3 regions of the Ensifer sp. ENS03 genome follow, and region 1 is predicted to be linked to each of the others. Evidence: predicted binding sites of a transcription regulator. Region 1 holds the regulator's gene; each other region holds the start of a gene.
The links. Region 1 encodes LexA, which represses DNA repair genes until DNA is damaged. Its sites were predicted from a motif close to TGTTCNNNNTGTGTTCNG; they were not measured.
Positions count from the first base shown of each region.

Region 1 (3,272 bases):
CCAGGCAAGCTGCGACAAGGAGCGTTCGCGCGGCTTCTACGCCAAGCAGCGCCTGCGCGAATTGCTGAATGCTGGCGACTTCAGGCTGATCTCGGCGGGAGGGCGATCAGATGCCAAGGCCGGCGAGAAACTGCGCCTGGTCACACGCGGTGACCAATCTCTTGGACGTGTACTCGTTTCCGAGGGGCTCGTGCGGCCGTGGGAAGGGCGCCCGACGCCCTGGTGCTGAGATCAGCTGGGAGACGATCGGCGGACATCGTCGATCGTTCTGTGGAAAGTATCCGTCCTGCAATTCGACGGCGCGTTTTTCAGAAAATGCCTCTTGCGGTTTTTCTGCAATCATTCTAAATCCGCGCCAACGCTTGGTTATCCGAGCTGTGAGGCCTCGTGGCGGAGTGGTGACGCAGAGGACTGCAAATCCTTGTACCCCGGTTCAATTCCGGGCGAGGCCTCCAATAATCTCACCTCGTTAAATTTGGTTTGGCGTTCTGCCTTAGGGCAGCGCGGTAAAATTCGCGACCCCACGTCCGCGCAAGCCACGTCTCCTATGCCTCCGTCGGATCTTATCGCTTCGGTGAATTCGGTAGAGGGGGAACGATGACTCCGCTGAGATCAACCGCATCGGTAGCGTCCGTCAACATTAAGAACGGAGGCAATGGCATCAATGAAAAAGAGACTGATCCTGACGGCGTTGGCGTGTTTTGCGGCGACCGCTATGGAGGCGCGCGCGGACGACCTGGTTTTCCAGCTGAAGAACAACACCGGCGCGGTACTGACGAATTTCTATACGTCGCCGGTCGGCGTCAATGAATGGGAAGACGATGTTTTCGGTCGGCAGGTCCTGAACCCCGGCGAGAGCATGGAGATCACCATATCCGACGGGCGGGACGTCTGCAAATACGACATGCGATTCGAATTCGAGGAAGGCTCGGCCCTCGATACGACCGAGGACACGCAGGATCTCTGCGAACTCGGCGAATACACGATCCACGAATAAGCGATCTGGATTTCAGGTCGCCTTAAATGGAAAGAGCCTCGCCACTTTCTGTGGCGAGGCTCTTTTGATTCGGCGTTCTGCCTGGAATTCAATGGTAGCGGCGGATCAGCCCGACGAGCTTGCCCTGGATCTTCACGCGATCCGGTCCGAAAATGCGCGTCTCGTAGGCGGGGTTGGCCGCTTCGAGTGCAATCGACGCGCCCTTGCGACGGAAGCGCTTCAGCGTCGCTTCCTCGTCGTCCACGAGCGCCACGATGATGTCGCCGGGATTGGCCGAGTTGCCGTTGCGGATGATCACCGTGTCGCCATCGAAGATGCCGGCCTCGATCATCGAATCGCCCTTTACTTCGAGGGCGTAATGCTCGCCGCTGCCGATCATGTCGAGCGGAACGGTAATGTCATGGGTGTTGTTCTGGATCGCCGAGATCGGCACGCCGGCAGCGATGCGCCCCATCACCGGGACGGAAACAGACGTGCTTTCGGCGACCGGCGCCGGCTTCGGCGTGGCAGGAGCGGCGGCCGGCGGCTTTCCGAGGCTGCCCTCGATCACGCTCGGCGAGAAGCCTCTGCGCGGCTGTTGCTGGCCGGCGGCGTAGGCTTCCGGAAGCTTGATGACTTCGAGCGCGCGCGCCCGGTTCGGCAACCGGCGAATGAACCCGCGCTCTTCGAGCGCCGTGATCAAACGGTGAATGCCGGACTTCGACGCCAGGTCGAGCGCGTCCTTCATTTCATCGAAAGACGGCGGTACGCCCGACTCCTTCATGCGTTCGTGGATGAACAGAAGCAATTCCTGTTGCTTGCGGGTCAGCATGGCACGTCGCTCCAGAGGCGTGAAACAAATCAAGAACAGACACTATCTGTTCCATATGTGTTCCGCAAGTGCCTAAAATTCCGTGAATTCAGGCAATTGGCTGCTTCTGTGGGGGGCGATTGGTCACTTTTGCGGGAGCGGGGCGGTTTTCGGCGACGGTTGCGTCCCAAAACAGCGCCGGGCAGGCCGGTCGCGCGCGTGATTCGAACGAATCGCGGCTCTCTTCGCGGAGAGACTTAAGTCGCTTGCGAGGCCGAGCAGGCGTCTTCGAACTCCTTCACCGTTTCGGCGCTGTTGTCTTCCGGAAGCACTGCGTCGGCCGCATCGGTCGCAACGGGCGTATCGCCGTCATAAACGAAGGACTGGATGTAGAACGCGAGCGCGCCCTTCCAAACATTGCGTCCATCGATCTGATGGCACGGCACGGCCCGTTCGAAATCGGTCTGGAGTTCATCCACCGTCGCGGCACTGAGCTTGACGTCAGGCATATTGGGCGATGCGACTATCGAAGCGAGAAGCAGGGCGGCAAGCACGGTGATCGTCCACTTGATGAAGGGGTGGGACTACGGGGTGGTAAACGATGTGAACCGCGCTTTCGTTCCGAAGTCCAGCAAGCATGGCGATCACTCTGCCTTGTTCAACAGCTCTTTGCCCGCAGGCTGTGGCTGATTTGCGCCAGCCGCTCCATCTCAACCTCGTCTCGGCCGTTCTTTATGGACCGGCGCGGAGAATGCATCGGAGCTGCCAGCTTTCGCATCGGGCCTGGGGCGCGCAAAAATCCCTGCGGGGAAGGGCCTTCACCGTCTCGACAGGCCTCTAAAAAAAGATAACTTTGCGTGGAAAGTGGGGTGGTTGCATGCATAGATTGTCGTTGGTGGTGCTCGGCCTGTTGCTCACGGCTGGAGCGGCGTCTGCTGAAGAAGGGCGTTCGAATATCTGGAAACGGATCAACGCCTGGACGGTGGGATCCGATCCTTCCCTGGGAGGCTCGTGTTACGCGGCGACGAGCTATGACGCCGGCGCTATCCTTCGTATCGGCTTTTATCCGCGGGGATCGACGAACCTGGCGTTTCTTTCGATCGGCAATGCCGAATGGAAATCCATCGAGCCGCAGCGGGAATACGATGTTGCCTTGCAGCTCGACCGTGGTCGTCAGTGGCCGGCCGTTGCGTTCGGTGTTGATCTGACCGGAGCCAAGGCCCTTGTCGTCAACTTTTCCAACACCGACTTCTTTACCGAATTCGTTCGCAAAAACACCTTGGCGCTGGCCTTCGAGGGGCGCGTCGTCGCGAGCCTCAGCCTGCGTGATTCGATGAAGGCGGTAAGCGAGATGTTCAAGTGCCAGGAGGCGGTGAGCGCCTTGATCCCGAATGGCGGTCAGGGAGCGGCGAACGATCCCTTTGCGGGCGCCGGTGGCAATGCGCCGAACAACGATCCCTTTGCCGGCGGCGGCCAGACCAAGTC
Region 1 is NZ_JACVAV010000007.1:54,123-57,394, reverse strand. It holds gene IB263_RS22455 (thermonuclease family protein) at 1-229, shown strand, start outside; tRNA gene IB263_RS22450 (tRNA-Cys) at 382-455, shown strand; gene IB263_RS22445 (hypothetical protein) at 656-997, shown strand; gene lexA (transcriptional repressor LexA) at 1,086-1,808, opposite strand; gene IB263_RS22435 (hypothetical protein) at 2,045-2,341, opposite strand; gene IB263_RS22430 (hypothetical protein) at 2,680-3,272, shown strand, end outside.

Region 2 (3,272 bases), on a different contig from region 1:
CATGATCGAGACGGCATCGAGGTTCTCGTTCTGCTCGGCATCCATGACCAGAGCGACGTGTTCGAGGAAGCCGCGCAGGCTCTCGAAGGCTTCCATCGAGCGGATGAGTTCCTTCAGGTTTTCCAACCGTCCGGGGGCTTCCGCCGTCTTGTCGTTCTGCCACATGGCCGTATAGCCGCTCTCGTCGAGGATCTGCTCGGCAAGCTCGGTGTGTACGGTCGTTTCAAGCAGGCTCTGCCAGCGGCGGAAATCGGTGACGACGTCGAACAGTGCCTTGCGCGCCTTCGGCTTCAGCTCGTCGGTCTCGATGATCTCGGAGGCAGCCGCCAGCATCGGGATGTCGCGGGCGCGGGCATAGTCGTGCAGCGTGCGCACGGTGGTGTCGCCAAGACCGCGCTTCGGCGTGTTGACGATGCGCTCGAAGGCCAGATCGTCGGCCGGCTGGCAGACGAGGCGGAAATAGGCCATGGCATCGCGGATTTCGAGGCGCTCGTAGAAGCGCGGGCCGCCGATGACGCGGTAGTTGAGGCCGAGCGTGACGAAGCGGTCTTCGAACTCGCGCATCTGGAACGAGGCGCGCACAAGGATCGCCATGTCGTTGAGCTTGTGGCTCTTGCGCTGCAACTGCTCGATCTCTTCGCCGACGGCGCGGGCTTCCTCTTCGGAATCCCAGGCGGCGTGCACCTGCACCTTCTCATCATCCGGATCGGTGCGGTCGGTAAAGAGTGTCTTGCCGAGGCGGCCCTCGTTGTGGGCGATCAGGTGACCGGCAGCGCCCAGAATGTGCTCGGTCGAGCGGTAGTTGCGCTCAAGCTTGATCACCTTGGCGCCCGGGAAATCCTTTTCGAAGCGCAGGATATTGTCCACTTCCGCGCCGCGCCAGCCATAGATCGACTGGTCGTCGTCGCCCACGCAGCAGACGTTCTGCGGTACGCCCTTGGGGCGCTGGGCAAGCAGCCGCAGCCACATGTACTGCGCCGTGTTGGTGTCCTGGTACTCGTCGACGAGAATGTAGCGGAACTTGTCGTGATAGTCCTTCAGCACATCCGCATGCATGCGGAAGATGCGGATCGGGTGCAAAAGAAGATCGCCGAAGTCGCAGGCGTTCAGCGTCAACAGCCGGTTCTGGTAGGCAGCATAGAGTTCGCGACCCTTGCCGTTGGCAAAGGCGCGGGCGTCTCCCTCGGGGATCTGGGCGGGATCGAGGCCCTTGTTCTTCCAGCCGTCGATCATGCCGGCAAACTGCTTGGCCGGCCAGCGCTTGTCGTCGATGCCTTCGGCCTGGATGAGCTGCTTGATCAGCCGCACCACGTCATCGGTGTCGAGAATGGTGAAATCGGAACGCAGGCCGACGAGCTCGGCGTGGCGGCGCAAAAGCTTGACGCCGATCGAGTGGAAGGTGCCGAGCCAGGGCATGCCTTCGACCGCATGGCCGACGAGCACGCCGATGCGCTCCTTCATCTCGCGCGCCGCCTTGTTGGTGAAGGTCACCGCCAGGATCTGCGAGGGAAAGGCGCGGTTGGTCGAAAGGATATGGGCGATGCGGGTCGTCAGCACCCGGGTCTTGCCGGTGCCGGCGCCGGCAAGCACGAGCACGGGGCCATCGAGCGTCTCGACCGCTTCGGACTGTTCCGGGTTGAGGCCGGAGAGATAGTCCGGGCGCGGCTGGGCGCGATCGCGCGCCGCCATGGCGCGCGCGGCGATGCCGCCCGTTGCCGGAATACCTGCGGGGGCGGGCTGCTGCTTGCGCGGCGCCGGCTCCTCGTCGAAGAAGGGAATATCGTCGAAACCACTCATCATGCGGCTCAATGTAGTGATTCGGTGGGGAAAGGCCAGAAAGGATGTTCTTCTTTTATTCCGTTTTCTGCGCCAGCCGCACCAAGCCTGTGGAAAGACAGGCGATTTCGAGACCGCTTATTCTTGGTCGCGCGGACTAATCTTTTGTCTTGTCGAAGGCGGTATCCACAGGCACCTGCAGCGCCGTCGCCAACTGGTTGGTGCGGGCGGCAAGCGAGATTACCCTGAGCAGGTCCGCATGCTCGGCGTCGGTCATGCCTTTCGCCCTTGCCGCCGCCGTATGGGAATGGGCGCAGTAGCCGCAGCCATTGGTGACGGAGACGGCGATATAGAGCATCTCCTTGACCAGCGGATCGAGCGCCGAGGGCGTTGCCATCACCGTCTTCACGTCGCGCCAGGTCTGTTCCAGGAGCTCCGGATCGAAGGCGAGCCACAGCCACATATTGTTGATGAAGTCGGATTTTCGGGTGGTGCGAATGTCGTCGAACACGGCTTTGACACGCGGATCGGCTTCCGGGTTCTGAGGCGGGGATACGGTGCTCATGGGGCTCCTTCGCTGTTGTTCTCGGCGGTTGTGTGCGGGCCGGCCGGTCGCCTGAAGCGGTGACGATAGCCGACGTCGCGGCGATTGCCAGCGCTGCGTTTTGGGGAAGCCGTCGCCGATGCGTTCAGTTGGGGATTTCGCTGCAGGGCTGATTGTTCGTGCCGAAGGGCCCGGTCGTAAACAGCACGCCCTTGCTCGAGCCCTGATAGGCGTTGCCGTTCTGCGTGACGATGAAGACCCTGCGGCCGCAAAAGCCCGTCGGCTGCGCGGCAACCACGCGCGTCTGGCCACTGGCGTCAGTGACGGTCTTGGGGTTGCAGGCGCCATAGGGCGTGTCGGCCATGCGAACGGTTGCCGTCGAGCTGCGGCTGAGCGGCGCGGAACTGCCGGGTGGGTACGTCCCCGAAGCCGTGCCTGCAGCGGCCACGGTCGATTGCGTGATCTGAAAATCTGCCGTGCTGTCGTCGTAGCGGCACCGCTTGATGGCCCAGATCCAGACGGCAATGTCGCGCACACCGCTTTCGGGGTCCTCGGCCGAAGCTGCAATCGTCAGGGGCGCCAGATCGGGAACACTTCGGCGGCGGTTGCAGCAGCTGCTGTCGTTGAAGACCGGGTCGGGATTGCCATGGTCATCCAGGATGCCGGTGATTTCGAGTTTCGTGGTCGGGCCGGTCTTGTCGTCCGCCTGGACAGTCACGGTCTGACACCCCGCAAGAAGCAGGCCCATGGAGACGAGTGCGAATGTCAGGCAAAATGCATGCGGCCCCATGACGACCCCCGCCATTGTCCGTACCGCTGCCCAAGATACTCCCGAAGACTTTTGCCCGCAAACAAGCGCCTTCCTTTGCCGCGCTCGATCAACCCCGCGGCATCGTTGCCGCCCACAAACGATGCCCGTCCGTCAGCACCTTCCTCTGTCGCTATCGCAACC
Region 2 is NZ_JACVAV010000002.1:680,052-683,323, reverse strand. It holds gene IB263_RS10110 (ATP-dependent helicase) at 1-1,800, opposite strand, end outside; gene IB263_RS10105 (carboxymuconolactone decarboxylase family protein) at 1,934-2,341, opposite strand; gene IB263_RS10100 (hypothetical protein) at 2,466-3,110, opposite strand.
Region 2: IB263_RS10110 (ATP-dependent helicase) is a predicted target of LexA. The motif match lies at 1,843-1,860, and genes of this name have one in related genera.

Region 3 (3,272 bases), on a different contig from region 1:
GCAACGCCAGTTCTTCCGTCAGGCCCAAAATATCGTCTTCACCCTGGACCGGCTCGCCGAGCCGCCGCTCTGCCGAAAGGGCAGCGACGGGCAACCGTGGCGACAGCGGCTCGTCCTCGCGCCCGAGCGCCTGGTCGAGACGCAGAAGCAGGGTTGCGCCGAACCGGCGGGCGAGCGGTGCGCGCGGCGCCTCGATCAGGTCGCCGATCTGCTTGAGCCCGACCCGGCCGAGTGTTTCGATCGTTTCCTGCGGCAGCCGCAGCGCCGCCATCGGCAAGGGTGCCAGCGCTCGCGCCGCCTCGTCCTCGGCAAGGATAGCGTCGGAGCCGAAACGCGCCACCGCCCAGGAGAGCCCGGCGGACGAAGAGATCGCCGCCCGGGCCTCGACCCCCAGATGAAAGAGGCGAGCGAGCAGATCGTCGAGCAGCGCTTTTTCCCCGCCGAGAAGATGGGCGCAGCCGGTGATGTCGAGAAAGAGGCCGCTGTCGCCATCGAGCGCGACGAGCGGCGTGTAGCGGCAACACCAGTCCGCCAGCCCTGCAAGCAGCGCCCGGTCGGCGGCGGGATCGGCCGGCAGCACGTCGATCTCGGGACACATGGCCCGCGCTTCGGCGACACCCTGGCCGATATAAAACCCACGCCTTTCAGCGAAACCATCGAGCGCAACGAGACGCATTGCGCTCTTCACCTTGTCGGCGAAGACGACGGGCGGATGCTCAGGACGCCCGCGGGAAAGCCACGAGTTCCCCCAGCGCTTGCGCGCGACCCGATCGGCCGGAAGATGCGGAAAGGTGAGCGACAGAATGCGCTGGTTCTGGATCTGCCGCAGCAGCGGCTGGTAGGGGCTCGACGGGGTAAAGGCGGCGGTCATGGGGGTTCCACTCCAGGAAGAAGCCGAGCGGCGCAGGAGCCCTGCTCTTCTCGGCAATGACGTGAAAGACGGGATGGCCGATGCTGCCGCGAAGCATCGATCCATCCGGTAGCGGTCGCTCGCGCGCCGGCGCCGGCTCGACGAGGAAGCGGAAGAAGGCGCTGCTCGCCTCCTCGTGTCCGGATTGGCGCAGAAGCAGAAGGGGGACGTGGCCAGCGCGCGAGCGCACATGCAGGCGTCGGCTCTCGCTGAGTGCCAGGGCAGCCGGGTTGCCGCGAATTTCAAGGATGACGGCACAGAAGCTCGGCACGGAAAGCGCGGCCTCGGCGATCCAGAGCGCATCCTTTATCGTGCGTGGCAGGCTGAAGACGAGGCCGCGGACATCGAGACCAAAGGCCTTCAGACCCAACCCATAGGGCATGCCCGCCTCGGCGGAAGCCATCGGCTGGCTGATCCAGAGAACGGGGGCGGCCGGCTCGCCCTTTTCAAGCCGCGCCCGTTGACAGAGCACGCTGAGTGCTGCGGCAAAACCGGCGGCTGCACCGGCATCGCGCGTCTCGGCATTGCGGATTTCCGTCATGCCTTCGAGCGGCAGGCCGCCTTCGAGAAGATGGTCCAGATCGGGAACGCCGAGCGCCAGCGCCTTGCGGCCAGGCTCGTCTTCTTCCCGTTGACGGAAGCCGCCGGGATCGGCCGCCTTGGCGGCGCGCACGACACCCGGAAGCCGACGGTTTTCGATCCTGGCTATGGTTTCTCGGAGCGAAAGTACCGTCTCCCGCTGCACGGCTGTGTCGGCCATGACGGTCAACTCCCATCAGAATGTTCATGTTATGTTCTATTAGATTCCAGAGCTTCCTAAATGAGTCAACAGCCAATTCTAAGAATTTATTCCTGTCCCTGTGGTCAAGGAATTCAACACTCGAAAAACAAAGGCAAAATCGCTATATGGAGGGCAACAAGGAGTGCCTATGGCCCGCATTGACCAGACCGATGATTGGCGGGAACGCCACGCACCGACGCTTACCACTTTCGAGCAGCTTGCGCTGGAGGCCTATGGCCACCTGCCGCAGGAATTCCGCCAGCTGACGACCGACCTTATCATCGAAGTTGCCGACTTCCCGAGCGACGACGTTTTCGAGGACATGGCGCTGGAAACGCCTTTCGACCTGCTCGGCCTCTTCGAAGGCCGCGGCATCAGCGAACGCTTCACCATGGAAACCGGCCAGTTTCCGAACCGCATCACCCTCTACCGCCGCCCGATCATCGACTATTGGGCGGAGAACGAGGAGACGCTGGGCGACATCATCACCCACGTGCTGATCCACGAGATCGGCCACCATTTCGGCCTCTCCGACGACGACATGGAACGGATCGAGGCCAGCGTCGAGCACGTCGGCGGCTGACACTTCATTTGCCTATCATCGCGCGGTGAGGGCAGCCCCTCATCCGCCTGCCGGCACCTTCTCCCCGCAGGCGGGGCGAAGGAAACTCGCGATACCGTTCGCATCCCAATCGGAGCACGACCGATTCCAGAAAGCAGGCCTCACACGCCGATTGTGAGCATCAACCGCGTCCCCTCGCCCCGCCTGCAGGGAGAGGGTTAGTCCTCGGGCTAAACCCGAGGAGAGGGGCAAACCTGCACGACGGCAAACAGCCTCGACTACTGCTCCGACAGCTTGATATCCGGGGTGTATTCCTTGCCCTCGACCTCCTTCACCACCGCCTGGCCGCACTGCATGTGCTGCGTGTCGGCATTGAAAGCATAGGTGGGCGAGCCATGCAGGCTCCAGCCCTGGTTTAGCGCCGCCGTCACCTTGTGGCAGAAGGAAGCGTCGTCAGGGCCGGTCAGGAAGCGGAAGAGTTTCAAGATCTTGTCTTTCGTTTTTCGATGAGGTCCGCCTTGGCGGCAAGTGTGACGGCCTGGTCCAGATGCAGCCGTTCGACCATCCGACCGCTGAGGTTGATGACGCCCTTGCCGGCGTTTTCGAGCAGCGCAAAGGCGGCGATGATCGCGCGCGCCTCGTCGACGGCGATCTGATCGACGCCGAAGCGCTCGTTCGCCGGGCCGATCTGCGCTGGATGGATCAGCATTTTGCCGTCATAGCCCATGTCGCGGCCCTGCCGGCATTCCTCGTCGAAGCCGGCACCATCGCGAAAATCGTTGAACACGGCGTCGATGACATCGAGCCCGCCGCCGCGCGCAGCAAGCAGGATCTGCATCAGCCAGGGGACGAGATAGGGCCGGCCCGGACGATCCGGAACGCCGGTCTCCTTGCGCAGGTCGTTGAGGCCGACGACGAAACAATCGAGCCTGCCACTGAAGGTACGGCCGGCCTCGGCGATTGCCGGCGCGTTGATCACCCCGCGTGGCGTCTCGATCATTGCCCAGAGGCGCAGCGTC
Region 3 is NZ_JACVAV010000004.1:270,245-273,516, reverse strand. It holds gene IB263_RS17660 (DNA polymerase Y family protein) at 1-802, opposite strand, end outside; gene IB263_RS17655 (ImuA family protein) at 717-1,670, opposite strand; gene IB263_RS17650 (metallopeptidase family protein) at 1,840-2,274, shown strand; gene IB263_RS17645 (DUF1737 domain-containing protein) at 2,532-2,738, opposite strand; gene IB263_RS17640 (CoA ester lyase) at 2,735-3,272, opposite strand, start outside.
Region 3: IB263_RS17655 (ImuA family protein) is a predicted target of LexA. The motif match lies at 1,692-1,709, and genes of this name have one in related genera.